2 regions of the Streptomyces sp. NPDC058052 genome follow, and region 2 is predicted to be linked to the other one. Evidence: predicted binding sites of a transcription regulator. Region 2 holds the regulator's gene; the other holds the start of a gene.
What was found. The regulator HrcA, encoded in region 2, represses chaperone genes, less so after heat shock. The targets are predictions, from matches to a motif close to TTNGCACTCNGNNNNNCNGAGTGCNAA.

Region 1 (14,204 bases), on a different contig from region 2:
TGCCCGGCATCATCGCCGCCCTGATCTGGGTCTACCTCTACACGCCCCAGCTCAGCCCGGTCGTCCAGGCGATGGAGGCCGGCGGGATCGGCTTCGACTTCTTCTCCCCCGAGGGCGCCCTGCCGTCCGTCGTCAACATCGCCCTGTGGGAGTGGCTCGGCTACAACCTGATCATCTTCTACGCCGCCCTCCAGGCCATCGACCGCTCCGTCCTCGAAGCCGCCACCGTCGACGGGGCCGGCGCCTGGCGCACCGCCTTCTCCGTGAAGATCCCGCTGCTCCGCGGCTCCCTGGCGATGGTCGGCCTCTTCACCGTCATCGGCTCCCTCCAGCTCTTCACCGAACCGCTGATCCTCAGCAGGGGCACGGGCTCCGCCGTCACCTCCACCTGGACGCCGAACATGTACGCGTACTCCGCCGCCTTCGACCGCAACGACTACGGCCTGGCCGCGGCCGCCTCGATCCTGCTGGCGCTGACGGCCGCGCTCCTCTCCTTCGCCGTCACCCGCCTCACCAGGGACCGGAAGGAGAAGGCCGCGTGACCACCTCCCGCTGGCTCTCGAAGACCGCCGTCAACGGCGTCCTCCTCCTCGCCACCTGCTACATGCTCTTCCCGCTCGTCTGGCTGGTCACCGCCGCCACCAAGGACGCCGGCGGACTCCTCGCCGGGAACGCCTTCTCCTTCGACGGCTTCGACCTCGGCGGCAACCTCGCCCGGCTCGCCGAGTACAACGACGGCGTCTACTTCCGCTGGTACCTCAACAGCCTGCTGTACGCCGGGGTCGGCGCCGCCGCCTGCGCGCTGATCAGCGTCGCCGCCGGATACGCCTTCCACGTCTACGACTTCCGCGGCAAGGAGAAGCTCTTCGGCCTCGTCCTCCTCGGCGTCCTCGTCCCCACCACCGCGCTCGCCCTGCCGATGTACCTGCTCGCCAGCGAGATCGGCATCGTCAACACCTACGCCGCCGTCCTCCTCCCGGTCCTCGTCAACCCCTTCGGGGTCTACCTGTCCCGGGTGCTGTGCGCCGCCTACGTCCCCGAGGAGGCGCTGGAGGCGGCCCGGATCGACGGCGCCGGCGAGATGCGCGTCTTCTGGTCGATCGGTCTGCGCACGGTCATGCCGGGCTTCGTGACCGTCTTCCTCTTCCAGTTCACCGCCGTCTGGAACAACTTCTTCCTCCCCCTGGTGATGCTCTCGGACCAGAAGCTCTTCCCGCTGAGCCTCGGCCTCTACGCGTGGAACAGCAACGCCCACGCCGAACCCGACTACTACCCGCTCGTCGTCACCGGCTCGCTGCTCGCCGTCGTCCCCCTCGTCCTCGCCTTCGTCTCGCTCCAGCGGCACTGGAAGGCCGGTCTGACCGCCGGCAGCGTCAAGTGAGGAGCCCAGGTCCCCCCATGCGTCCCACCACCGACACCCGCCCGTCCCTCCTGCTCGCGATGGGCCCCGGCGTCGCCGGCCGGCTCCTCACCGACGTCCACCGCGGCCGCCTCGCGGCCCTCACCCGCACCGATCCGCATCTGGTCGCCCACGACCTGACCGCCCCGGACCCGCGCACCGCCGCCGCCCTCGCCGAGGCCGAACTGCTCCTCACCTGCTGGGGCGCCACCCCGCTCACCCCGGAGGTGCTGGCCCGCGCACCGCGCCTCAAGGCCGTCGTGCACGCGGCCGGTTCGGTCAAGCACCACATCACCGACGCCTGCTGGGAGCGCGGCCTGAAGGTCACCAGCGCGGCCGCCGCCAACGCGCTGCCGGTCGCCGAGTACACCCTCGCCGCGATCCTCTTCGCCGGGAAGCGGGTGCTGCGCTCCGCCCAGCGGTACGCCGAACTCCGCGCCGGCCACGCCTGGCTGGCCGAGTCCGCCACCTGGGGCAACTACCGCCGCACGGTCGGCATCGTCGGCGCCTCCCGCATCGGCCGCCGGGTCGTCGAACTCCTCCGCCCCTTCGACGTCGAGGTGCTGCTGTACGACCCGTACCTGACGGTCCCGCCGCCGGGCGCGGTCCTCGCCGGCCTGGACGAACTCTGCTCCCGCAGCTCGGTCGTCTCCGTGCACGCGCCCCAACTCCCGTCCACGTACCGCATGATCGGGGCCCGCCAGCTCGCCGCCCTGCCCGACGGCGCCACCCTGATCAACACCTCCCGGGGCTCCCTCGTCGACGAGGACGCCCTCCTCCCCCACCTGACCACCGGCCGCCTCCACGCCGTCCTCGACGTGACCGACCCCGAACTCCCTCCCCCTGACTCCCCCCTCTACACCCTCCCCAACGTCCTGCTCACGCCCCACATCGCCGGCTCCCTGGGCAACGAGCTCCACCGCATGACCGACCAGGCACTGGACGAGGTCGCCCGCTACACCCGGGGCGAACCCTTCGCCGAGGAGGTCAGGGCCGCCGACCTGACGCACTCGGCCTAGACTGGAGGGGTCCATCCGCGGCTTCGCCCGGTCGGAGGCGGCCATGACCTTCGTGCAGATCATCGATTGCAGGACGAGCCGGGTCGAGGAGCTCAACCGGCTCATGGACCGGTGGGTCGAGCAGACCCGGGGGAAACGGACCGCCACCCACAGCATCGTCGGGACCGACCGGTCCGACGCCTCGCACGTCGTGGAGATCGTCGAGTTCCCCTCGTACGACGTGGCGATGCGCAACTCGCAGCTGCCGGAGACCGACCGGATCTTCCGGGAGATGGTCGCCCTCTGTGACGAGATGCCGACCTTCACCGACCTGGACGTGGTCCGGGACGAGGCGCTGTACAAGGCGAACGCGCGGCAGATGTTCGAGCGGTTCGCGAACGGATCGGACCTGGCGCTGCTCGACAGCCTGCTGGCCGAGGGGTACCACGACCACGATCCGACCAACCCGGTGGACACCCTCGGGATGGACGCGGTCCGGCGCGAGGTGGAGCAGTGGCGCGCGGGCTTCGACTTCGCGTTCACGGTCGAGGACCAGATCGCCGACGGCGACCGCGTGTGCACCCGGTGGACCTGGAAGGGGACCCACGTCGGGGACTTCATGGGCCTCCAGCCGACGGGGATGGAGGTCACCATGACCGGGACCACCATCCACCGCTTCCGCGACGACGGGAAGATCGTCGAGGGCTGGTGGCAGTACGACCTGCTCGGGCTGATGGGACAGCTCGGCGCGGTGGAGGGCTGAGGAAGGCTCCGGCAGGGCCCGGGGAACGGGCGAGGCCCGGTGCTCCCGCGACGGGAGCACCGGGCCTCGTGACGCGCGGGGCGTCAGGGGTCAGTGGGAGTGACCGTGACCGTGGCCGTGACCGTGGTCCGCCGGCTCCTCCTCCTTCTTCTCCACCACGAGGGTCTCGGTGGTGAGGAGCAGGGAGGCGATGGAGGCGGCGTTCTCCAGGGCGGAGCGGGTGACCTTGACCGGGTCGATGACGCCGGCCTTGACCAGGTCGCCGTACTCGCCGGTGGCGGCGTTGAAGCCCTGGCCCTTGTCGAGCTCGGAGACCTTGGAGGTGATGACGTAGCCCTCCAGGCCGGCGTTCTCGGCGATCCAGCGCAGCGGCTCGACCGCGGCGCGGCGGACGACGGAGACACCGGTGGCCTCGTCGCCGGTCTTGCCGAGGTTGTCCTCCAGCACCTTCACGGCGTGGACGAGCGCGGAGCCACCGCCGGAGACGATGCCCTCCTCGACCGCGGCGCGGGTCGCGGAGATGGCGTCCTCGAGACGGTGCTTCTTCTCCTTCAGCTCCACCTCGGTGGCGGCGCCGACCTTGATCACGCACACGCCGCCGGCCAGCTTCGCGAGGCGCTCCTGGAGCTTCTCGCGGTCCCAGTCGGAGTCCGTGGCGTCGATCTCGGCCTTGATCTGCGCGACGCGGCCCACGACGTCCTCGGACTTGCCGCCACCGTCGACGATGGTGGTGTCGTCCTTGGAGACGGTCACGCGGCGGGCGGTGCCCAGCACGTCCAGACCGGCCTGGTCGAGCTTGAGGCCGACCTCCTCGGCGATGACGGTGGCACCGGTGAGGGTGGCCATGTCCTGGAGCATCGCCTTGCGGCGGTCACCGAAGCCGGGCGCCTTGACGGCGACGGCGTTGAAGGTGCCGCGGATCTTGTTGACGACGAGGGTGGAGAGCGCCTCGCCCTCGACGTCCTCGGCGATGATCAGCAGCGGCTTGGAGCCACCGGACTGGATGACCTTCTCCAGGAGGGGCAGCAGGTCCTGGATGGAGGAGATCTTGCCCTGGTTGATCAGGATGTACGGGTCGTCGAGGACGGCCTCCATACGCTCCTGGTCGGAGACCATGTACGGGGAGAGGTAGCCCTTGTCGAAGGCCATGCCCTCGGTGAACTCCAGCTCCAGGCCGAAGGTGTTGGACTCCTCGACGGTGATGACACCGTCCTTGCCGACCTTGTCCATCGCCTCGGCGATGAGCTCGCCGACCTGCTGGTCCTGCGCGGAGAGCGCGGCGACGGCGGCGATGTCGGACTTGTCGTCGATCGGGCGCGCGGTGGCGAGCAGCTCGTCGGAGACGGCCTTGACCGCGGCGTCGATGCCCTTCTTCAGGGCGGCCGGGGAGGCGCCGGCGGCGACGTTGCGCAGACCCTCGCGGACGAGCGCCTGGGCGAGCACGGTGGCGGTGGTGGTGCCGTCACCCGCGATGTCGTTGGTCTTGGTCGCCACCTCCTTGACGAGCTGGGCGCCGAGGTTCTCGTACGGGTCCTCGATCTCGACCTCGCGGGCGATCGTGACACCGTCGTTGGTGATGGTGGGGGCGCCGAACTTCTTGTCGATGACGACGTTGCGGCCCTTGGGGCCGATCGTCACCTTCACCGTGTCGGCCAGCTTGTTGACGCCGCGCTCAAGGGCGCGACGGGCGTCCTCGTCGAACTTCAGGATCTTCGCCATGGGAGCGATTCAGCCCTCTCGGAAATCGTGTGGGAAAACAAACCGCGCCCCGGACGCCCAAGAGATCAAGGGGTCAGGGGCGCGGTTCAATGCAGGTACGTCGTCTTACTTCTCGATGACCGCGAGCACGTCGCGGGCCGAGAGGACGAGGTACTCGTCGCCGTTGTACTTCACCTCGGTGCCGCCGTACTTGCTGTAGAGCACGACGTCGCCGACCTTGACGTCGAGCGGCAGGCGCTCGCCGTTCTCGAAGCGGCCCGGGCCCACGGCGAGGACGGCGCCCTCCTGGGGCTTCTCCTTCGCGGTGTCCGGAATGACCAGGCCCGAGGCCGTGGTCTGCTCGGCGTCGAGCGGCTGGACCACGATGCGGTCCTCGAGCGGCTTGATGGCAACCTTGGAGCTGACGGTCGTCACGATCCGACCTCCCCCTTCGGAGATCTCGCGGGGTTAACTGTCTGAGGTGGCGACCAGGTGGATCCGTCGTCGCGGGTGCCGGACCTGCCCGTCGCTGTGTTGGCACTCTCCAGTGGGGAGTGCCAGAGCCGAGACTATGACCGCGATTAGCACTCGGTCAAGCGGAGTGCCAATTCCTCACCTCGTGGCGGTCCCGGGAGGGCCCGGCCGCGCCGCGATCCGGCCTCGATCGGGGGAACGTGCGGGCGGAGGCCGGTGTTCCGTACGAAGGTGCGGGCAGGAGCCTCCCCGGCCCCGGGTCCACCCGTCCGCCGATCCCGCCCTCACCGTGATCGCGGCGGCGGCCGGCCGGGCGCTGCGGAGCCACGGCCGGCGCGTGGCGGGGCCGGCCCGGCCGGGCTGTCCGCCGTCGCCGCCGCCGTGGCCGCGGGCCGGGTGCGGCCGGGTCCGGGGGCTCAGCTCCCGGCGCCCTCCGCCCGGACCCGCCCGGTGTCGCCCGCCTCCCGGTCGCCGACGCGCTCGACCGCCTTGCGGCCGAGGCGTTCGAGGGGGTCGACGGCGGAGGCGCAGCCGGTGAGGCCCAGCAGCAGGGCCGCGACCACGAGCGGGCGGAGCCTCATACGTAGTCCTCCAGCTTGCCGACCGCGTAGCCCTTGGACGTGATCACGTTCATCACCCGGCGGATCATGTCGGGCATGCTGCCCTTCCAGTCCTCCTCGCCGCGGAAGTGGGTGAGGACGATGTCGCCGGGGTGCAGGTCGCGGTCCCACTCGCGCCACTCCATGTGGTCGGGGAACGCCTCGGAGGCCCAGAGCGGGACGGCCTTGACGCCGCAGGACTTCGCGGCGCGCAGGGTGTCCTCGTTGTAGTTGCCGTACGGGGGCCGGAAGAGCTCGGGGCGCTTGCCGTACTTCTTCTCGATGACGTCCTGCATCCCGCAGATCTCCCGCTTCTGGCGCGCGTAGGAGAGTCCGGGCAGGTACTTGTGGTTCAGCGTGTGGTTGTGGAGCGCGACCCCGCCCGGCTGCGACTTCTGCATCCGCGCGAAGTAGGGGTAGTCGTCGCTGACCACGTAGTCGCTGAGGAAGGCGCTGTACGGGATCTTCAGGTCGCTCATCATCCGGATGAGCTCGGGGTCCTTCTCGGCGCCGTCGTCGATCGTCAGGAAGACGACCTTCTCCTTGGTGGGGACCGTGGTGAAGACGGGCGGGAGGCCCTCGCCGTCGGTCTCGAAGCCCTTCCGGGTGGTGATCCTCGGCTTGGTCCGCGGCGGGGCGGGCGCTTCGAGGGGGGTCAGCTTGAGGCCCCACTTCTTCGCGGCGGCGGCCCGGACGGCCCGCCGCTCGGCCAGCGCGGCCTTCTTCTCGCGGGCGAGCTGGGCGGCGGTCTTCGCCGGGGCCTGCTGGCCGGCGGCGGGGGCGGGCGGGCCGGAGGACCCGGGTTCGGAGCCGCCCGCGCAGGCGGCGGTGGAGGTGAGCGCGGCGACGAGGAGCGCGGCACCCAGGGCACGACGCGGCTGACCCTTTGCCATCATTTCTTCCTTTTGTCGTACGACCGGTATGGCGCCGCATCCTGTCAGCGCGACCGCCCCGTCCGGCCACGACACCGCCGTACCCGCCGCACCGTCCCCCGCCCGGCCCACAGCCCGGCCCCGCCGGCCCGAGGCAGCACAATGGGACGGGTGACCGACCTCGCCGCCTTCCACGCCCTGCTCTCCCCCGAGGGCCAGACGCTCCTCGCCGCCCTGCGCGACTACGACCCCGCCCAGGAACTGGCGGTCGCCTCCCGGCTGCGCCGCGACCACCCCGCCGCGCTGGTCTCGGCGGCGCTCGGGCAGGCCCGGCTGCGGCAGCGGGCGGTGGCGAAGTTCGGCGCCGAGGACGCGTACCGCATGTACTTCACGCCGAACGGCGTCGAGCAGTCCACCCGCGCGACCGTCGGCACCTACCGCGCCGCCCGGCTCAAGGCCCTCGGCGTCACCGGAGTCGCCGACCTCTGCTCCGGGATCGGCGGCGACGCGCTCGCGCTCGCCCGCGCCGGCATCTCCGTCCTCGCCGTCGACCGCGACCCGCTCACCGCCGAGGTCGCCCGCGCCAACGCCGCCGCGCTCGGCCTCGCGGAGCTGATCGAGGTCCGCTGCGCCGACGTCACCGAGATCGACACCAGCCCGTACGACGCCGTCTTCGTCGACCCGGCGCGGCGCGGCGGCCGGGGCCGGATCTTCGACCCCGAGGCGTACTCCCCGCCGCTCTCCTGGGCCATGGAGGCCGCCCGCAAGGCCCCGCGCGCGGCGCTGAAGATCGCCCCCGGCATCCCCCACGAGACCGTCCCCGCGGAGGCCGAGGCCGAGTGGATCTCGGACGGCGGCGACGTGAAGGAGGCGGTCCTCTGGTTCGGCACGGAGCCGGGCGCCCGCCGCGCCACCCTGCTGCCGTCCGGCGCCACCCTCACCGGCCGCGGTCTGCCCGACCCGGCGGTCCGCCCGGTCGGCCGCTACCTCTACGAGCCGGACGGCGCCGTCATCCGCGCCCATCTGGTCGCCGAGGCCGCCGAGGAGCTGGGCGGCGGCCTGATCGACCCGACGATCGCCTACGTCACCGCCGACACCCTGACCCCCACCCCGTACGCCTCCGCCTACGAGATCACCGACGTGCTGCCCTTCAACCTCAAGAAGCTGAAGGCCCTGCTCCGGGAGCGCGAGGTGGGCACGCTGACCGTGAAGAAGCGCGGCTCGGCCGTCGAGCCCGAGGAGATCCGCCGGAAGGTGCGGCCGAAGGGCCCGCACTCGGCGACGGTCCTGCTCACACGTGTCGCGGGGGCCCCGACGATGCTGATCGGGCACCCGGCCGCAGCGGGACGGTCCTGATCGCCATCCGGTAGTGCCCGACGGACTTGAACAGCCCGATCAGGCCGTTGATCCAGAAGATGAGCGCGGCGCCCATGCCGTACGCGACGAAGTAGTGGCCCCCGTCCCGCAGCGTCGCCCCGGCCGGCACGGCGAAGCCGAGCCACAGCCCGAGGCCGCACAGGACGGCGGAGAGCAGCATCCAGCAGGCGCTCAGGACGGGTCGGCGCAGCCGCGCGTCGGCCGCCGCGTCCCGGTCCAGCACGGCCCAGGCGAGGAGCCGCGCGCGCATCACGCGGTCCTGCCGCACCCCGCGCACCACGAGCCAGACCCCCGGCGCCATCACGCCGAGGCCGAGGAGCGCGGCGGTCAGACCGATCAGGAAGGTGATGGGGTCGAGGATCGCCTCGCCGGCGTCGATCAGCAGCATGCCCACCATGCCCCAGCCCACCTGGAGCAGCAGCACCGCGCAGCCGAAGAGGGCGAGCCGCCCGCCGCCGAGCAGCCGGTTCCCCAGCACGTCGAGCGCGAGCGCCCGGTCCGCGAGCCGCGCGTGCCGGTCGGGCCAGCTCCGGAGCTCGGCGGGCGGGGGCGGCGGGGGCAGGGGCGTGCGCGGGGACATGCCGAGCAGCCTACGGCCCCTCCCCGGACGGGAGTTCACCCGCCCGCGCCCGCAGCAGCGCCCGCTCCCGCTCGTTCCGCGTCAGCTCCGCCGCCCGCGCGAACTCGGCGCGTGCCTCGTCCGCGCGGCCCAGCCGGGCGAGCAGGTCGCCGCGGACGCTCGGCAGCAGGTGGTAGCGGGCCAGGGCGGGTTCGGCGGCGAGGGCGTCGACGAGCGGGAGCGCCGCGGCGGGCCCCTCGGCCATCGAGACGGCCACCGCCCGGTTCAGCTCGACCACCGGTGACGGGGCCAGCTCCATGAGCCGCCCGTACAGCCCGGCGATCACCGCCCAGTCCGTCTCCCCGTACGAGCCGGCCCGGGCGTGGCAGGCGGCGATGGCGGCCTGGAGGGCGTACGGGCCGTAGCCGCGTCCGTCGCCGGCGCGGGCGAGGGCGTCGTAGCCGCGCCGGACGAGGAGCCGGTTCCAGCGCCGCCGGTCCTGCTCGGCGAGGAGCACCGGCCGCCCGTCGGGGCCGGTGCGGGCGGGGACGCGGGACGCCTGGAGTTCGAGGAGGGCGGCGAGACCGTGCACCTCGCTCTCGCCGGGCATGAGGGCGGCGAGGCCGCGGGCCAGCCGGAGCGCGTCCTCGCAGAGCCCGGGCCGCAGCAGGTCGTCGCCGGCGGTGGCCGCGTACCCCTCGTTGAAGATCAGGTAGACGACCTCCAGGACCGAGCCGAGCCGGGCCGCCCGCTCGGCCCCGTACGGCACCTCGAACTCGACGCCGGCCCGGGCGAGGGACCGCTTGGCGCGGGTGATCCGGGCGGCGACGGTCGCCTCCGGGACGAGGAAGGCGCGGGCGATCTCGTCCGTCCCGAGCCCGCCGACGAGCCGCAGCGTGAGCGCCGCCCGGGCCTCGGCGGAGAGCACCGGGTGGCAGGTGGTGAAGACGAGCCGGAGCACGTCGTCGTCGATGTCGCCGGGGCCGGAGGGCTCGGGGTCGTACGTCTCCTCCGGGAGCCCCCGGCCGACCTCGGCGAGCTTGCGCGCGTACGTCTCGCGGCGCCGCACGAGATCGACGGCGCGGTGCTTGGCGGTGGCCGTCAGCCAGGCTCCCGGGCTGTCCGGGACGCCCGACCGCGGCCACTGCTCCAGGGCGGCGACGAGCGCGTCCTGGGCGATCTCCTCGGCGATGCCGACGTCCCGGACGATCCGCGTCACCGTGGCGATGATCCGCGCCGACTCCATCCGGAAGACCGTCTCCAGCGTGCTCCGCACCGTCACGCCCCCCATGACAGCACAGGGCGGGTCAGCCCTCCGGCATCTCCTCGACCTCGCGGACCTCCAGGCCGACCGTCCACTGCGGCGGGTGGACGGCGAGGAACCGCTTGCCCCACTCGACGGCCTCGGCCATGTCCTTGCACTGGAGCATCGCGTAGCCGCCGACGACCTCCTTGGTCTCGGTGAAGGGGCCGTCGGTGAAGGACAGCTTCCCGTCCGACCAGGTGATGCGGGTGGACTCGGCGGTCGGCCGGAGGCCGGCGGTGTCGACCATGACGCCGGCCTTGGTGATCTCCTCGAAGAGCGCGCCCATCCGTGCCTCGAAGCCGGGGTCGGCGCTCTCCATGTCGATGGTGTTCTCCTCGATGCGGACGAGGGAGAGGAAGCGGGGCATGGTGACTCCTGGGGGTGCGGTGGCGGGGCCGTTCCCCGCCTTCCACACATACGTCGAACGGGCCGGGCCCGCATCGACACCGCGCCCGGAGAATTTCTAGACGTAGTCCTCCAGGCGGGCCACCGTGAAGCCCTGTTCCTGGATCTTCCGCAGCAGGGTGGCGGTCATCTCGGTCATCGTGCGGCCCTTGAGCTCGGCGGGGCCGCGGAAGTGGGCGAGGACGATGTCGCCGGGGTGGAGCTTCCGGTCGCCGCGCTGGTACTGCATGTTCTTGATCTGCATGGACTCGCGCCAGAGCACGATCGCGTCCACCCCGCAGGTGCCGGCGGCGGCGCGGGTCGCCTCGTTCCAGTTGCCGAACGGCGGTCGGAAGAGGCGCGGGGCGGAGCCGTACCGTTTCCGCAGCTTCTCCTGCTGGCCGCATATCTCCCGGCGCTGGGCCTCCGGCGCGAGGGTGCGCAGGTTCGGGTGGGTGAGGGTGTGGTTGGCGACGCCGTGGCCCTGGGCGACGAGCGGGTCGAAGTAGCCGTAGTTCCCGCTGATCACCGAGTCGGTGAGGAACATCGTGAAGGGGACGTCCAGCTCGTCCATCATCCGCACGAACCCGGGGTCCTTCTCGGCCCCGTCGTCGATGGTGAGGAAGACGACCTTGTCCTCGGTGGGGATGTCGCTGATCACCGGGACCGGGCCGCCGGGCGCCCGCACCACCGGCTTGACGGCGGGCGGGGCGGGCGGCGCCGCGAGGGGCTTCAGGCCCCACTTCCGGTACGCGGCGGCCCGCGCGGCCTCGGGGGCCCGGGCCGGCTCCGGGGCGGCGGCCTCCGGGGAGGGCGCCGCCGGGACGGGGACGGCCGCCGGGGCCGGGGCCGTGCAGCCCGTCATCAGGAGCGTCACGGCGGTCAGCGCCGCCCACACCGCGATCTGTTTCTTCACGGGCTGTGGGATGCCCGGTCAGCCCGAAAGGTTGCCCTATCGTCGAACGTTTTGCCTATTCGACCGATTCGAAGCGCCACCGGTGGACCGGACGGGTGATCAGCTCCGCGTCCGGCTCCGGCAGCTCGGGGAGCTCGGCGTCGAAGGCGTCCGCCTCCCACCAGGTGAGGACGAGGACCCGGTCCTGCGGGGCCCGGAAGACCTCCCGGCGCAGCGGCTCACGCGCCAGGACCCGGGCCCGCGCCCACTCCAGGAGCTCGGCGCCCCGGCCCTGCACGGCCCGGGCCTCCCACATGAGCGTGACCCTCACGAGTACAGGTTCTCCTTGCTGATCTCGTGCACGTGGTCGTGGTCGTGCGCGTGGGAGTGGGCGCCGGGGACGTGCGGGTCCGTCACCGGCAGCGAGGAGTCCGCCGACAGCTCCAGGTCGGAGGCGGCCCGGCCCCGCGCGACCATCTCCGAGCCGAGCGCGGCGACCATGGCGCCGTTGTCGGTGCACAGGCCCGGCCGGGGCACCCGGAGCCGGATCCCGGCCCGCTCGCAGCGCTCCTGGGCGAGGGCGCGGAGCCGGGAGTTGGCGGCGACGCCGCCGCCGATCATCAGGTGGTCGACGCCCTCGTCCTTGCAGGCCCGGACGGCCTTGCGGGTGAGGACGTCGACGACGGCCTCCTGGAAGGAGGCGGCCACGTCCCGGACCGGCACCTCCTCGCCGGCCGCCCGCTTCGCCTCGATCCAGCGGGCCACGGCGGTCTTCAGGCCGGAGAAGGAGAAGTCGTACGCGGGGTCCTTGGCGCCGCTCAGGCCGCGCGGGAACGCGATGGCGGCCGGGTCGCCCTCCCTGGCGAGCCGGTCGATGACCGGTCCGCCGGGGAAGCCCAGGTCGAGGACGCGGGCGATCTTGTCGAACGCCTCGCCCGCGGCGTCGTCGATGGTGGCGCCCAGCGGCCGCACGTCGGAGGTGATGTCGGTGGAGAGCAGCAGCGAGGAGTGCCCGCCGGAGACCAGCAGCGCCATCGTCGGCTCGGGCAGCCGGCCGTGCTCCAGCTGGTCGACGCAGATGTGCGAGGCCAGGTGGTTGACGCCGTAGAGCGGCTTGCCCAGCGCGTAGGCGTACGCCTTGGCGGCGGAGACGCCGACGAGCAGCGCGCCCGCGAGACCGGGGCCCGCGGTGACGGCGATGCCGTCCAGGTCCTTCGCGGAGACGCCGGCGGTCTTCAGGGCCCGCTCGATCGTGGGGACCATCGCCTCCAGGTGGGCCCGGGAGGCGATCTCGGGCACGACGCCGCCGAAACGGGCGTGGGTGTCGACGCTGGAGGCCACGGCGTCGGCGAGGAGCGTGGTCCCGTGGACGATGCCGACGCCGGTCTCGTCGCAGGAGGTCTCGATGCCGAGCACGAGGGGTTCGTCAGCAGCCATCAGATATCGGTCCCAGTTCCTTGAACAGTCAGTCGCATCACGAGCGCGTCGACGTTGCCCGGCTGGTAGTAACCGCGCCGGAAGCCGATGGGCTCGAAGCCGAAGCGCTCGTACAGCTTCTGCGCCCGGGTGTTGTCCACGCGCACTTCGAGCAGGACCTCGTCGCACTCGAAGGCCGTGGCGTGCTGGAGGAGGTCGGTGAGGAGCCGGGCGCCGAGCCCGGTGCCCCACTGCTCGCGGGCGACGGCGATGGTCTGGACGTCCCCGAGCCCGCCGGCCGCCGCCAGCCCCGCGTATCCGGCGAGCCTCCCGGAGGGGGTCTCGGCGACGACGTACCGGCGGGTGGCCCGGGGGCCGCGCGCGTGCGCCAGCTCGGACCAGAACATCCCCTCCGACCAGGCGTCCTCGGGGAAGAGCCCAGCCTCCAGGGCGAGCACCTCCGGCAGGTCCCACCAGCGCATCTCGCGCAGGACGGCACCGCCGGTCGCCGCTGCCCCGCTCACTGGGGGGTGACCACCTTGTAGTTCTTCGGCACCTGGGCGTCGGGCCGCCGCAGGTACATCGGCCGCGGGTCCAGGAAGCCCTCGCCGCCGGCCGCGAGCCGCTCCGCCGCGAGGGCGGCGAGCGCGGCGGCGGACTGGTGCTCGGGGCCGCGGGCGTCGGGGAAGGCGTCCGGGTAGAGCAGGGCGCCCGCGCCGACGACGGGCAGCCCGGCGAGCCGCTCGGCGATGTCGGCGGGCCGGTCGACGGAGGCGTCGGTGACCCGGGTGCGGGCGTCGTCGTACCGCGCCCAGTAGACCTCCTTGCGGCGGGCGTCCGTCGCCACGGCGAAGGGGCCCTCGATGCCGGAGGCGTAGGCGAGGCCGTCGAGGGTGCACAGGCCGTGCACGGGCACCCCGCCGAGGGCGGAGGAGAAGGCGGCGGCGGTGACGAGCCCGACCCGGAGTCCGGTGTAGGGGCCCGGGCCGACGCCGACGACGATGCCGGTCACCGCGTCGAGCGCGGTCCCGGCCTCCTTGAGGACCCGGTCGACGGCGGGGAGCAGCAGCTCCCCGTGGCGGCGGGCGTCGACGCCGGTCGACTCGGCGACGACGGCCGTGCCGTCGTGGAGGGCGACGGTGACGGCGGGGGTGGCGGTATCCATGGCGAGCAACAGCACGCGAACAGCCTACGGCGCCACGAGCGGGCGATGCGGCGCGCGGCCGTCCCGGGACCCGGCTGCTACCGTCAGGCCCGACAGCGCGTCAGGCTCGGCACGTACGTACGAAGAGGTGGAGACGGTGGCCAGAAGCAGCTCGGGATTCGTGGCCGGGCTCACCGCGGCGGCCGTCGCCGTGGTCGCCTTCCTCGCGTACCAGGCGTCGGCGAGCGTGCCGGCGGAGCTCGCGGAGCCGTCCCGGACGCCCGGCACGGTCTCGCCGTCGGCGTCGGCGCCGGCCGGGA
Region 2 (14,204 bases):
CGTGGAACGGATCGGCCCGCGCCGGGCCGCCCGGCTCGGACTGCTCGCCATGGCCCTGGGGTACGGCTCCGCCGCCGCGACCGGCACCCTGCCGCTGGTGGTCGCGGGGGTGGTCCTCGGCGGCTTCGGCTCGGGCACGGCGACGGCGGTGGCGGCCTCCGGGATCGCCGGGCAGCCGGATCCGCAGCGGGCGTCCACGCTGGGCCTGCTGTCGGTGTCGGCGGCGGCCGGCGCCCTGTACCTGACGCTGCCGCGGCTCGGCGGCGGCCACTCCCCGCCGCTCCTGGCGCTCGCGGGCGCGGCGGTCCTGGTGTGGCCGGTGACGGGCCGGCTGCCGGCCGCCACGCGCGCGCACCGGGGCGCTCCCGCCCCGGAGACCGCGGGCCCGCTCCCCCACCGGCGGGCGGGCGCCGTGCTCGCCGGCTGCCTCCTGTGCTGGTCCCTCGCCCAGAACGCGCTCTGGGGTGTGAGCGGCCGGATCGGCACCGGTCAGGCGGGGCTCTCCGAGGTCACCGTCGGCGCCGTCTTCGCGCTGGCGCTCGGCGCGGGCCTGGCCGGTGTGACGGCCGCCGGGGCGCTCGGCTCGCGGCTCGGCCGCGCGGTGCCGATCGGCGTCGGCACGGTCCTGATCGCGGCCTGCGTCCTGCTCGGTTCGGCCGCCGAAGGGCTGGCCTCCTTCGCGACCGGCGAGATCCTGTGGAACGCCGTCTACCCGGTGGTCCTCTCGTACGTCCTCGGCCTCGCCGCCTCCCTCGACCCGCGCGGCCGCTGGGCCGTCCTGGTCGGGTCGGCGTCCTCGCTCGGCACGGCCTGCGGCCCGCTGGCCGGCAGCGTCCTCTCGGAGGCGGCCGGCTATCCGGGCATGGGCGTGGTCCTGGCCGCCCTCCTCCTGCTGGTGGCCGCCCCGATGACCGCGGTGGCCCGGCACGCCTCCGGCCGTCCCCTGGTCCCCGGGTCCATCCGCCGCCGCGGCGGCGCCCCCGCCGCGTTCGTCGCGGGCGCGGCCCCGGCGACGACGGCGCTCCTCCCCCAGGTCGGCGCCCCCGAGCAGGAGATCGCCCCGATCCCGGGGCCCGCCCGCCGCGGGCCGGCCCGGTCCGCCTTCCGCCTGGCCCGCCCGTCGGGCCGGGGCTGACACCCCCGTCCCGCCACGGCGGGACGGGGCCCGCGCGTCAGAAGGCGTACGCCTCCACCTCGGCCAGGTAGCGGGCGCGGCGGGGCTCGTCGTCCTCCAGGAAGGAGGCTTCGAAGGAGTGCCGGGCGAGGGTCCGCAGCTGCTCCGGGCCGAGGGCCAGGGCGTCGCGGACGGCGTCGTAGTTGTCGCCGGCGTAGCCGCCGAAGTAGGCCGGGTCGTCGGAGTTGACGGTGACCAGGAGGCCGGCGTCCATCATGGCGCGCAACGGGTGGTCGGCGAGGGTGTCGATCACCCGGAGCCGCACGTTCGACAGCGGGCAGAGGGTGAGCGGGATCCGCTCGCGGGCGAGCCGCTCGACGAGCTCCGGGTCCTCCATGCAGCGCAGGCCGTGGTCGATCCGTTCGACGCCGAGGACGTCGAGGGCCTCCCGGACGTACGCCGCGGGGCCCTCCTCTCCGGCGTGCGCGACCCGGCGCAGGCCGAGCCGGGCGGCCTCCTCGTACACCGCGCGGAACTTGGCCGGCGGGTGGCCGGCCTCGGCCGAGTCGAGGCCGACGCCGGTGATCCGGTCCAGGTACGGCTCCGCGGCCTCCAGGGTGGCGAGCGCCGACTCGGCGGACTCGTCGCGCAGGAAGCACAGGATGAGCCGGGTGGAGATCCCGTACCGCTCCTCGGCCCGGTCGAGGGAGGCGGTGAGCCCCTCGATCACGGTGCCGATCGGGACGCCCCGCGAGGTGTGCGCCTGCGGGTCGAAGAAGATCTCGGCGTGCCGGACACCCTGGGCGGCGGCCCGCTCCAGGTAGGCGTCGGCGAGCGCGGTGAAGTCCTCGGGGGTGCGCAGGACCGCCATCAGGGCGTAGTAGAGGTCCAGGAAGGACTGGAGGTCGCCGAAGCGGTAGGCGGCGCGCAGCTCCTCGGTGTCCGCGTACGGCAGGGTGACGCCGTTGCGGGCGGCGAGGGCGAAGGCCAGCTCGGGTTCGAGGGTGCCTTCGATGTGGAGGTGGAGTTCGGCCTTGGGGACGGGCATGTTCACGTTCGTTTCGGTACGGGGACCCTCATCAGGTCCTGGGCAATGCTCAGCTCGCCCTCGAATCCGGCGGCCCGGGCCTGCCGTTCGAACTCCGAGGGGTCGGAGTAGCGCTGCGAGAAGTGGGTGAGGACGAGGTGCCGGACGCCGGCGTCGCGGGCGACGGCGGCGGCCTGCCCGGCGGTCAGGTGGCCGTGGTCCTCGGCGAGCCGGACGTCCTCGTCGAGGAAGGTCGACTCGATGACGAGCATGTCGGCGCCCTCCGCGAGGGCGTGCACGCCGTCGCAGAGGCGGGTGTCCATGACGAAGGCGAAGCGCTGGCCGCGCCGGACCTCGCTGACCTCGTCCAGACCGACCCCGCCGAGCCGGCCCTCGCGCTGGAGGCGGCCCACGTCGGGGCCCTTGATGCCGTGCGCGGCGAGCCGCCCGGGCAGCAGCCGGCGCCCGTCGGGCTCGGTGAGCCGGTAGCCGAAGGACTCGACGGGGTGGGAGAGCCGGCGGGCCTCCAGGGTGAAGGCGCCGGTGACGGCGAGGACGCCGTCGTCCGCCACCGGGGCCTCGGTCAGCTCGACGGACTCGCGGTAGGCGGTGGCGTACCGCAGCCGCTCGAAGAAGTGCTGCCCGCTCGCCGGGTAGTGGGCGGTGACCTGGTGCGGGACCTGGTCGAGGTTGATCCGCTGGATCACCCCGGCCAGGCCCAGCGAGTGGTCGCCGTGGAAGTGCGTGACGCAGATCCGGTGCAGGTCGTGCGCGGCGACCCCGGCCCGCAGCATCTGGCGCTGGGTGCCCTCGCCGGGGTCGAAGAGGAGGCCGTGACCGTCCCAGCGCAGCAGGTACCCGTTGTGGTTGCGGTGGCGGGTCGGGACCTGGCTGGCGGTGCCGAGGACGACCAGTTCGCGGACGGACACGTGGCTATCCGGGGGGCCAGTTGAGGCCGCGGCCGCCCAGCACGTGCGCGTGCGCGTGGAAGACGGTCTGGCCGGCGCCGGCGCCGGTGTTGAGGATGATCCGGTAGCCGCTGCCGTCGACCTTCTCCTGCTCGGCGACCTCTCCGGCCTCGCGCAGCACGTCGGCGGCGACGCTCGGCGCCGCGGCGGCGAGCGAGGCGGCGTCCGGGTAGTGGAGGCGCGGGATGACGAGCACGTGGGTGGGCGCCTGCGGGTTGATGTCGCGGAAGGCCAGCGTGGTCTCGGTCTCGCGGACGAGCGTCGCCGGCACCTCCCCCGCCACGATCTTGCAGAACAGGCAGTCGCTCTGCGGCTCTCCGGCCATGCTCCGGGCCTCCTCGCCCTCGGGTGGTCAGTACCTGCGCATGCTATCCGGCGGCCCCGGTCAGTCCTTGGGCATCCGCCGGTTGAGGGCCGAGCGGCTCACCCAGTACGTGATGACCACGGCCCAGAAGAGCGGTGTCCCGAGCGCCCCGACGATCCCGGTCTCGAAGCTCCACAGCGCCATGGTGACCGCCGAGTACAGGCCGAGGAGCCCGACGGCGGCGGCCATCGCGAGCACCGGCCGGCAGTTGCGGGCGACCAGCAGCATCGGGCGGCGCAGCCGGGGCGGCACCCGGCGGCCCATCCACACGGCCCAGCCGGCCCAGGAGCCGGCGAGGACGGCGGCCCCGATGACGAAGGGCACGATCGCCTCGGCGCCGGTCGCCCCGGTCCGGACCGGGGCGGAGCCGAACACGGAGGCGAGGAAGCCGATCAGGGCGACCCAGCGGGCGCCGGCGGCGGTCCCCCAGGCCATCGCCTCCAGGTTGTAGCGGGCCTTGCGGTCGTCGAGGTCGAGCGCGGCGGAGGCGACGAAGCCCTCGGCGGCCTGGGTCCAGGCACCGCGCCGGAACCAGCGGCGGCGCAGCTTCAGCAGGGAGAGGTTGTTGTGGGCCTCGCTGCTCTGCGGGTTGAGCCGCAGCGTCGTCTCGTACGCCCGCCGGGCGGTGTCGTGGTCGCCGCGCCGCTGGGCGGTGAGGCCGACGAGGAAGTGGGCGGCGTCCTCCTCCGGGCCGAGGGCGACGGCCGTCCTGGCGGCCTCGTAGGAGGCGGCGCGGCGGGCCCGGTCGCGGCCGCCGCCGGCCTCCGCGGTCTCGGCGAGCGCGGTGCCGAGGGCGTAGTGGCTGCCCCAGAACTGCGGGGCCAGCTCGACCGTGCGGTGGGCGGCGGCCTCGGCCTCCCCGTACCGCTTGAGGGAGAGCAGGATCTGGGTGCGCATCAGGTGCGCCATCACCAGGTCGGGCTCGGCGCGCAGGGCCCGCTCGACGGCGACGAGGGCGGCCGGGTGGTCGCCCGCCCGGTGCAGGCAGCGGGCGAGCAGGGTGAGCGCGTCGGCGTCCTCGGGGTCGTCGGCGAGGTGCCGGGCGGCGAGCTCCCCGGCCTGCTCGTACCGGCCGGCCTCGTACAGCGCCTCGGCCCGGGCGAGTGCGGTGGGCGTGGTCACAGCTTGCGCTTCCGCTTCAGGTAGGCGAGGAGGTCGTCGTAGAGACCGCCCTCGTTGGCGAACATGGCGACGTTCCGGGCGGCCGCGAACCAGGGCTCGGTGGAGGGCCGGATCTGCTTGGCGGCGCCGAGCAGGTCCTTGGTGGTGATGAGCCGGACGGAACCGGTGCGGGCGGAGTCGAGGAGGGCGGTCTCGGCGGCGGTCTCGCACAGGTGGGCGAGGTCGGCGCCGGAGAAGTCCTCGGTGACCTTGACGAGCTTGCCGAGGTCGACGGCCTCGATGGGCCGGTCGCGCAGGTGGTAGCGGAGGATCGCCTCGCGGGCGGGGGCGTCCGGCGGCAGCACGAGCAGGGTGCGGTCGAGCCGGCCGGGGCGGCGCAGGGCGAGGTCGACGTCCCAGGGCACGTTGGTGGCGGCGAGGACGAAGATCCCCTCGTTGCCGGCGCCGGAGGCGATGCCGTCGAGTTCGGTGAGCAGCTGGTTGACGACGTTGCGGAGCCCGTTGTTGTGGGTGCGGGAGCGCTTGCCGCCGAGGGCGTCCAGCTCGTCGAGGAAGACCACGCAGGGGGCCTGCCGGCGGGCGGTCTCGAAGATGTCGTGGATGTTCTTCTCGGAGGCCCCGATCCACATGTCGAGGACGTCGGAGAGCGAGACGGTGAGGAAGTTCGCGCCGAGTTCACCGGCGACGGCCCGGGCGATGAAGGTCTTGCCGCAGCCGGGCGGACCGTAGAGGAGGAGCCCGCCGCGGAGCGACTTGCCGTAGAGGCGGCGGAGTTCGGGGTTGCGCATGGGGGCCAGGAAGGCGGCTTCGAGCCGGTCCTTGACGTCCGTCATGCCGCCGACGTCGGCGAGGCGTACGGCGCCGGGCGCGTCCACGTCCCAGGCGGCGGCGTCCCCGGCGATCCCGTCCCCTCCCTCGGCCTGCGGCTCCTCCAGGAACCGCGGCCCGACCAGGTCCGACACCTGCTCCTCGGCGGCGGCCCAGTCGAACGAGGGGTTCGGCCCGGGCCGCGCGGAAGCGGGCGGCGGCGCCTGCTCCGGCGCCCGCTCCGGCGTCTCGGGGCCTGCGGCCGGGGGCTCGGGTCGTACGGCCGGAGCCTCGGGCCGTGCGGCCGGGGGTTCGGGCGCCGGCGGCATGCCCATGGCGCGGAGCATCAGCGCCCGGGCGCCGGCGTCGCCGGGCGCGTGCTGGAGGGCGGCGGCGGCCTCCGCGACGGCCTCGTCGTTCCGTCCCTCCGCGAGGAGGAGTTCGGCGAAGTGGAGGCGCAGGGGCACGTCGCCGGGCGCGGCGGCGACCGCGGCGCGCAGACTGCGGAGGAGGGGGGACTCGTCGGCCATACGGGTCAGCCTAGAAAAGACCCGCGGCGCCCGGACAGCGGGTCCCCCGCCGGCGGTGGTTCAGCCCCAGCGGCCGGTGCGGCCGAGGACGAGGGCGGTGGCCGCGGTACCCGCCGTGGAGGTGCGCAGGACGCTGCGGCCGAGCCGGTGCGGCGTCGCCCCGGCGGCCTCGAAGGCGGCCAGCTCCTCCGGGGAGACCCCGCCCTCGGGGCCGACGACCAGCACGATCGAACCCTTCGCGGGGAGTTCGGCGGTGGCGAGGGCGCCGCTGGGGTGGTCGCGGTCCTCGTGCAGCACGGCCGCGAAGTCCGCGGTGGCGAGGAGCGCGGCGACCTGCTTGGTGGTCATGAGCTCCGCGACCTCGGGGAAGCGGGTGCGGCGGGACTGCTTGCCGGCCTCGCGGGCGGTGGAGCGCCACTTGGCGAGCGCCTTGAGGCCGCGGTCGCCGCGCCACTGGGTGATGCAGCGGGAGGCCGCCCACGGCACGATCGCGTCGACGCCGGTCTCCGTCATGGTCTCCACGGCGAGCTCGCCCCGGTCCCCCTTGGGCAGGGCCTGGACGACGGTGATCCGCGGCTCCTCGGCGGGGTCGTCGTGGTCCGCCGTCACCTCCACGGTCAGCCGGTCCTTGCCCTCGGCCTCCCGCACCACGCACTCCGCCCAGCGGCCCCGCCCGTCGGTGAGGACGAGCTCCTCGCCGGCCTGGAGCCGCTTCACGGAGACGGCGTGCCGCCCCTCGGGCCCCTCCAGGACGAAGGTGCCGGCGCCGGGGACGGCGTCGACGACGAAGACGGGGGCGGTCATGAGGCACTCCTGAGGGCCGGGTCGGCGAGGTCGGTGAGGGCGGTGTCGAGTTCGGCGGCGAGCACCTCGACCAGCTCCCCCGCGGGCAGCTCGCGGGCCAGCCGGTGGCCCTGGCCCGCCCACAGGGCCATGCCCTGGGCGTCGCCGGCGCCGGCCGCGGCCTTCCGCAGCGGGGCGGTGAGGTGGTGGATCTCGGGGTAGCCGGCGGGGGCGTACGGGCCGTGCTCGCGCATGAAGCGGTTGACGAGCCCGCGGGCCGGACGGCCGGAGAACGCCCGGGTGAGGGCGGTGCGGGTGAAGAGCGGGTCGGTCAGGGCCCGCTTGTGCAGCGGGTCGGCGCCGGACTCGGGACAGACGAGGAAGGCGGTGCCGAGCTGCGCGGCGGCCGCCCCGGCGGCGAGCACCGCCGCGATCTGCGCGCCGCGCATCAGGCCCCCGGCGGCGACCAGCGGCAGCGCCGTGGCCTCCCGGACCTGGGTGAGCAGGGCGAGCAGACCGGTGCCGGGCTGCTCCTCGGCCGGGTCGTCGCGGTAGGTGCCCTGGTGGCCGCCGGCCTCGACGCCCTGGACGCACAGCGCGGCGGCGCCGGCCGCCTGGGCCGCGCGGGCCTCCTCGGCGGAGGTGACCGTGACGATCGTGTACGTGCCGGCGCGGGCGAACGCCTCAAGGGTCTCGGGCTTCGGGCAGCCGAAGGTGAAGGAGACGACGGGGACCGGGTCCTCCAGGAGGATCGCCAGCTTGGACTCGTACCCGTCGTCGCGGCAGTCGTCGGTCTCGCCGAGCGGGGTCGCGTACCAGCCGGCCTCGCCGGCGAGCTGGTGGCGGTAGACCTCGATGGCCGCGGGGTCGACCGAGGGGCCGGTCTGGGGCATGAAGACGTTGACGCCGAAGGGGTGTCCGGTCAGTCCACGGACCTGCTTGATCTCCTGGTAGAGGCTGCCGGCCGTCTTGTACCCGGCGGCGAGGAAGCCGAGCGCGCCCGCCTCACCGACGGCTCCGACGAGCGCGGGACGGGAAGCGCCACCCGCCATGGGGGCCTGCACGATCGGGTACCGGAAGAGATCGTTCAGTGCGGTGGTGGACATATGGGCATCGTGTCATGCCCCTCCCCGGAGACGGGAAAGGGGCGGCACTCAGAGTGCCGCCCCTCTCACGCACCGGTCACGTACGCCCGTTGAACGCGTCCTTCAGCCGCGAGAACAGACCCTGCTGACCGGGCTGGAACTGGCCCGTGGGCCGCTCCTCGCCGCGCAGCTTGGCCAGTTCGCGCAGGAGGCGCTCCTGCTCGGGGTCGAGCTTGGTCGGGGTCTGCACCTCGACGTGGACGATCAGGTCGCCGCGGCCGTTGCCCCGCAGGTGCGTGATGCCCCGGCCGTGCAGCGGAACCGACTGGCCCGACTGCGTGCCCGGGCGGATGTCGATCTCCTCCAGGCCGTCGAGCGTCTGGAGCTGCACCTTCGTGCCGAGCGCGGCCGCCGTCATCGGCAGGGTGACCGTGCAGTGCAGGTCGTCGCCGCGCCGCTGGAAGACCTCGTGCGGGGTCTCCTGGATCTCGACGTACAGGTCGCCGGCGGGGCCGCCGCCAGGGCCGACCTCGCCCTCGCCCGCGAGCTGGATCCGGGTGCCGTTGTCGACACCGGCCGGGATCTTCACCGTCAGCGTGCGGCGCGACCGGACCCGGCCGTCGCCCGCGCACTCGGGGCACGGGGTCGGGACGACCGTGCCGAAGCCCTGGCACTGCGGGCAGGGCCGGGAGGTCATGACCTGGCCGAGGAACGACCGGGTGACCTGCGAGACCTCGCCGCGGCCGCGGCACATGTCACAGGTCTGCGCGGAGGTGCCGGGGGCGGCACCCTCACCCGAACAGGTGGTGCAGACGACGGCCGTGTCGACCTGGATGTCCTTGGTGGTGCCGAAGGCCGCCTCGTTGAGGTCGATCTCCAGGCGGATCATGGCGTCCTGGCCGCGGCGGGTCCGCGAGCGCGGGCCGCGCTGCGAGGCCGTGCCGAAGAAGGCGTCCATGATGTCGGAGAAGTTGCCGAAGCCACCGGCCCCGAACCCGCCCGCGCCCCCGCCGCCGGAGGCGGAGAGGGGGTCGCCGCCGAGGTCGTAGACCTGCTTCTTCTGCGGGTCCGACAGGACCTCGTAGGCGGCGTTGATCTCCTTGAACCGCTCCTGCGTCTTCGGGTCCGGATTGACGTCCGGGTGAAGCTCGCGGGCGAGGCGGCGGAAAGCCTTCTTGATCTCGTCCTGGGACGCGTCGCGGCGTACGCCGAGTGTGGCGTAGTAGTCCGTGGCCACTTACGACTCCGCCAGGATCTGTCCGACGTAACGTGCCACTGCGCGTACCGCTCCCATCGTTCCGGGGTAGTCCATGCGGGTCGGTCCGACCACGCCGAGTTTGGCGACTGCCTCGCCGCCCGAACCGTAGCCGACCGAGACGACGGACGTGGAGTTCAGTCCCTCGTAGGCGTTCTCGTGCCCGATGCGTACGGTCATGCCCGATTCCTTGACCTCGCCGAGCAGCTTGAGGAGCACGACCTGCTCCTCGAGCGCCTCCAGGACGGGCCTGATCGTCAGGGGGAAGTCGTGTCCGAAGCGGGTGAGATTGGCGGTGCCGCCGATCATCAGCCGCTCCTCGTGCTCCTCCACGAGCGTCTCCAGGAGGGTCGCCAGCACGGTCGAGACCGTGGCGCGGTCCTCGGGTTCCTCGAAGGACTCGGGGAGGTCCTGCACCAGCTGCGGCACGTCGGCGAAGCGACGGCCGCCGACCCGGCTGAGGAGCCGGGCCCGCAGATCGGCGAGGGAGGTCTCGCCGAAGGGCGCGGGGCAGTCGATCACCCGCTGCTCGACCCGCCCGGTGTCCGTGATCAGCACGAGCATCAGCCGGGCCGGGGCCAGCGACAGCAGCTCGACGTGCCGGATGGAGGAGCGGGTCAGCGACGGGTACTGGACGACGGCGACCTGCCGGGTCAGCTGCGCGAGCAGCCGCACCGTGCGGCCCACGACGTCGTCGAGGTCCACGGCGCCGTCGAGGAAGTTGTGGATGGCGCGCCGCTCGGGGGTCGAGAGCGGCTTGACGCCGGCCAGCCGGTCCACGAAGAGCCGGTAGCCCTTGTCCGTGGGGATCCGGCCCGCGCTGGTGTGGGGCTGGGCGATGTACCCCTCCTCCTCCAGCACCGCCATGTCGTTGCGCACGGTGGCGGGCGACACGCCGAGCTTGTGACGCTCGGTGAGCGCCTTGGAACCGACCGGTTCCTCCGTCCCGACATAGTCCTGGACGATGGCGCGCAGCACCTCGAGTCTGCGTTCGCTCAGCACGCGCACACCTCCCGCTCCAGCCGTTCCGGTTGCTCCGCTTTTGGCACTCACCCTGTCCGAGTGCCAGGAATCCCCCGGCCAGTGTACGGCCGGGCCCGTCGCTCCTGGCAAGGAGGCGGACCCGCTAGCGTCGGCCCCATGCACATCGACGAGGCGGTCTGGGCGGCTCAGGGGTGGGAACGGCTCGCGGACGGGGTCGGCCGCAGACGGCTCCCCGGCTGGGACGCGACGACCGGACTGGTCGTGGGAGAACGGGCGGTGCTGCTGTACGACACCGGCTCCTCGCTCGCCGAGGGCGCCGCGATCCGGGCCCAGGCGGAGGCGATCACCGGCGGCCGGCGCGTGACGCACATCGCACTCGGCCACCCCCACTTCGACCACGTCCTCGGCACCGCCGCCTTCGCCGGCGCGGAGGTCTTCGGCGCGGTCGGCACCGACGACCTCCTCGCCTCCGACCGGACCCGCGCGGAGCTGTACACGGACGCGGTACGCCACGGGGCCGACGAGCGGGCCGCGGCCGCGGCGACGGAGGCGCTGGTGGCCCCGCGCTCCACCGTCACCGGCGAGTGGACGCTCGACCTCGGCGGCCGGCAGGTCCTCCTCGCCAACGTGGGTCCCGGCCACACCGGCCACGACCTGGTCCTCCTGGTCCCGGGCGAGCGCGAGACCGTCTTCTGCGGCGACCTGGTCGAGGAGTCCGGCGAACCGCAGGCGGGCCCCGACGCGATCGGCGGCCGCTGGCCCGACGCCCTCGACCGCCTCCTCGCCCTCGGCGGCGAGGACGCCCAGTACGTCCCGGGCCACGGCGCGGTCGTCGACGCGGCCTTCGTCCGACGCCAGCGCGATGAACTGGCACGCCGCTTCCAGGTGTCGTAGCGTCCCCGGAATGCGCAGCTACGACCCGGACCTGACGCCCTCCTGGAAGAAGCAGGCCCCCGCCCCCGAGGTCCCGGCCGAACCGGACCTGGTGGTGGAGGAGGTCTCGACCGGTTTCTGCGGGGCCGTGATCCGCTGCGAGGCGGGCACGGTGACGCTGGAGGACCGCTTCGGCAAGCACCGGGTCTTCCCGCTGGACCCGCGCGGCTTCCTCCTGGAGGGCCGCGTGGTGACCCTGGTGCGCCCCGTGTCCGGCGGACCGGCCCGCCCGGCCCGTACGGCCTCGGGCTCGATCGCCGTCCCCGGCGCGCGCGCCCGGGTGGCGCGGGCGAGCCGCATCTACGTGGAGGGCCGCCACGACGCCGAGCTGGTCGAGCGGGTCTGGGGCGACGACCTGCGCGTCGAGGGCGTGGTGGTGGAGTACCTGGAGGGCGTCGACCACCTCCCGGAGATCGTCGCCGAGTTCGCCCCGGGCCCGGACGCCCGCCTCGGCGTCCTCGTCGACCACCTGGTCCCCGGCTCCAAGGAGTCCCGCATCGCCGCCGGGATCACCTCGCCCGACGTCCTGGTGGTCGGCCACCCGTACATCGACGTCTGGCAGGCGGTGAAGCCGTCCGTCCTCGGCATCCGGGCCTGGCCGGAGGTCCCCCGCGGCCAGGACTGGAAGACGGGCACCTGCCGGGCCCTGGGCTGGCCCTCCGACAACACGGGCGCGGTCTGGCAGGCGATCCTGAAGCGGGTCACGTCCTACAAGGACCTGGAGCCGGCCCTGCTGGGCGCGGTGGAGCGCCTGATCGACCACGTGACGGTGGCGTAGTCGCCCCGGCCGCACTCCTGCCGCGCCTCTGCCGCGGGGCACGGGCGGGCGCGACGGGAGGGCGCACGGGCCGCGCCGCCGCCCGGACCCGCCTCCGTCAGTCCACCAGGTCCCGCACCACCGCGTCGGCGAGCAACCGCCCCCGCAGCGTCAGCACGGCCCGCCCGGCGGCGTACGGCTCCGCGTCGAGCAGCCCGTCGGCCAGCGCCCTGCGCGAGGCGTCGAGCCCCGCGGGCTTCAGCAGCCCCAGCTCGACTCCCTCGCGCAGCCGCAGCTCCAGCAGGATCCGCTCGACCCGGCGGTCCTCGCCGGACAGCAGCTCACGGCCGGCGCCCGGCGACCTCCCGGCCCCGAGCGCGGCGGCGTACGCGCCGGGGTGCTTGACGTTCCACCAGCGCACCCCGCCCACGTGCGAGTGGGCGCCGGGTCCGGCGCCCCACCAGTCGGCGCCGCGCCAGTACAGCTCGTTGTGGAGGCAGCGCCCGGCGTCGGAGGTGGCCCAGTTGGACACCTCGTACCAGGAGAACCCGGCCTTCTCGAACGCCTCGTCGGCGATCAGGTACCGGTCCGCGTGCACGTCGTCGTCGGTCATCGGCACCTCCCCGCGCCGGATCCGCCGCGCGAGCTGCGTCCCCTCCTCGACGATCAGCGCGTAGGCGCTGACGTGGTCGGGTCCGGCCCCGATGGCCGCGTCCAGGGAGGCCCGCCAGTCGTCGTCGGACTCGCCGGGGGTGCCGTAGATCAGGTCCAGGTTCACGTGGTCGAACCCGGCGGCCCGCGCCTCCGCGACGCACGCCTCCGGCCGGCCGGGCGTATGGGTCCGGTCGAGGATCTTCAGCACGTGCGGCCGGGCGCTCTGCATGCCGAAGGAGATCCGGTTGAAGCCGCCGGCCCGCAGCTCCTCCAGATACGCCGGGTCCACGGACTCCGGGTTCGCCTCGGTCGTGACCTCGGCGTCCTCGGCGAGCCCGAACTCGTCCCGGATCGCCCCCAGCATCCGGACGAGGTCGCCGGCGGCCAGCAGCGTCGGCGTACCGCCGCCGACGAAGACGGTCCGCACCGGCCGCGGGTCGTCGCCGAGCACCTTCCGGGCCAGCCGGACCTCCTCGACGACCTGCCCCGCGTAGTTGTCCCGCGAGGCGAGCACGCCGCCGGCACCGCGCAGCTCGCTCGCGGTGTACGTGTTGAAGTCGCAGTAGCCGCACCGCGTGGCGCAGTACGGCACGTGCAGATAGAAACCGAGCGGCCGCTCCCCGGCCCCTTCCAGGGCGCGCGCGGGCAGCGCCCCGTCCTCGGGCATGGGCTCACCATCGGGCAGTACGGAAGGCATGGGGTCCATTGTCCCGCACCGCCCGCGGTGGGCGTCCGCCGCCGGGGGCGCCGGCGGATCAGACCTCGCGCGACCCGGCGTACATGTCGTCGATGAGCTCCTTGTAGGTGCGCTCGACGACCGGGCGCTTCAGCTTGAGCGAGGGCGTGAGCTCGCCGTGTTCGATGTCGAGGTCGCGCGGGAGCAGCCGGAACTTCTTGATCGTCTGCCAGCGCTGGAGGCCCTCATTGAGGCGGTCCACGTAGCCCTGGACCATCGTCTCGGTCTGCGGGGCGGCGACGACCTCGGCGTAGGTCTTGCCGGCGAGGCCGTGCTCGGCGGCCCAGCCGAGGAGGGCGGGCTCGTCGAGGGCGATGAGCGCGGTGCAGTAGTTCCGGTCGGCGCCGTGGACGAGGATGTTGGAGACGAACGGGCAGACGGCCTTGAAGTGGCCCTCGACCTCGGCCGGGGCGATGTACTTGCCGCCGGACGTCTTGATCAGGTCCTTCTTGCGGTCCGTGATCTTCAGGTAGCCGTCGGCGGAGAGCTCGCCGATGTCGCCGGTGTGGAACCAGCCGTCGGCCTCCAGGACCTCGGCGGTCTTCTCGGGGAGGCCGTGGTAGCCCTCCATGATGCCGGGGCCGCGGAGCAGGATCTCGCCGTCGTCGGCGATGCGGACCTCGGTGCCGGGGAGCGGCTTGCCGACGGTGCCGGTGCGGTACGCCTCGCCGGGGTTCACGAAGGAGGCGGCGGAGGACTCGGTGAGGCCGTACCCCTCCAGGACGTGGATGCCGGCGCCGGCGAAGAAGTAGCCGATCTCGGGGGCGAGGGCGGCGGAGCCGGAGACGCAGGCGCGCAGCCGGCCGCCGAACGCCTCGCGGATCTTGGCGTAGACGAGGGCGTCGGCGACCTTGTGCTTGGCGGTGAGGCCGAAGGGCGCGGAGGCGGTGCCGGTGCGGCGGAAGTTGTCCTGGGTGGCCTTGGCGTACTCGCGGGCGACGCCGGCGGCCCACTGGAAGATCTTGTACTTGGCGCCGCCGCCGGCGCGGGCCTTGGCGGCGACCCCGTTGTAGACCTTCTCGAAGATGCGGGGGACGGCGGCCATGTAGGTCGGCTGGACCACCGGCAGGTTCTCGATGATCTTG

Region 1: groL (chaperonin GroEL) is a predicted target of HrcA. The motif match lies at 4,889-4,915, and genes of this name have one in related genera.

What each region holds. Positions count from the first base shown of each region.
Region 1 covers NZ_JBHVRX010000017.1:45,759-59,962, forward strand. The annotation lists gene ACFVU3_RS22990 (carbohydrate ABC transporter permease) at 1-542, shown strand, start outside; gene ACFVU3_RS22995 (carbohydrate ABC transporter permease) at 539-1,381, shown strand; gene ACFVU3_RS23000 (hydroxyacid dehydrogenase) at 1,399-2,418, shown strand; gene ACFVU3_RS23005 (ester cyclase) at 2,462-3,160, shown strand; gene groL (chaperonin GroEL) at 3,251-4,879, opposite strand; gene groES (co-chaperone GroES) at 4,985-5,293, opposite strand; gene ACFVU3_RS23020 (hypothetical protein) at 5,749-5,913, opposite strand; gene ACFVU3_RS23025 (polysaccharide deacetylase family protein) at 5,910-6,824, opposite strand; gene ACFVU3_RS23030 (methyltransferase domain-containing protein) at 6,966-8,159, shown strand; gene ACFVU3_RS23035 (hypothetical protein) at 8,095-8,760, opposite strand; gene ACFVU3_RS23040 (RNA polymerase sigma factor) at 8,771-10,030, opposite strand; gene ACFVU3_RS23045 (YciI family protein) at 10,047-10,412, opposite strand; gene ACFVU3_RS23050 (polysaccharide deacetylase family protein) at 10,509-11,345, opposite strand; gene ACFVU3_RS23055 (hypothetical protein) at 11,401-11,655, opposite strand; gene tsaD (tRNA (adenosine(37)-N6)-threonylcarbamoyltransferase complex transferase subunit TsaD) at 11,652-12,761, opposite strand; gene rimI (ribosomal protein S18-alanine N-acetyltransferase) at 12,761-13,222, opposite strand; gene tsaB (tRNA (adenosine(37)-N6)-threonylcarbamoyltransferase complex dimerization subunit type 1 TsaB) at 13,261-13,920, opposite strand; gene ACFVU3_RS23075 (hypothetical protein) at 14,042-14,204, shown strand, end outside.
Region 2 covers NZ_JBHVRX010000010.1:214,754-228,957, forward strand. The annotation lists gene ACFVU3_RS16985 (MFS transporter) at 1-1,135, shown strand, start outside; gene ACFVU3_RS16990 (adenosine deaminase) at 1,173-2,162, opposite strand; gene ACFVU3_RS16995 (ribonuclease Z) at 2,165-3,070, opposite strand; gene ACFVU3_RS17000 (histidine triad nucleotide-binding protein) at 3,075-3,434, opposite strand; gene ACFVU3_RS17005 (tetratricopeptide repeat protein) at 3,495-4,595, opposite strand; gene ACFVU3_RS17010 (ATP-binding protein) at 4,592-5,932, opposite strand; gene ACFVU3_RS17015 (16S rRNA (uracil(1498)-N(3))-methyltransferase) at 5,993-6,736, opposite strand; gene ACFVU3_RS17020 (nitronate monooxygenase) at 6,733-7,821, opposite strand; gene dnaJ (molecular chaperone DnaJ) at 7,898-9,037, opposite strand; gene hrcA (heat-inducible transcriptional repressor HrcA) at 9,038-10,057, opposite strand; gene ACFVU3_RS17035 (MBL fold metallo-hydrolase) at 10,196-10,933, shown strand; gene ACFVU3_RS17040 (DUF3097 domain-containing protein) at 10,944-11,750, shown strand; gene hemW (radical SAM family heme chaperone HemW) at 11,848-13,089, opposite strand; gene ACFVU3_RS17050 (AMP-dependent synthetase/ligase) at 13,139-14,204, opposite strand, start outside.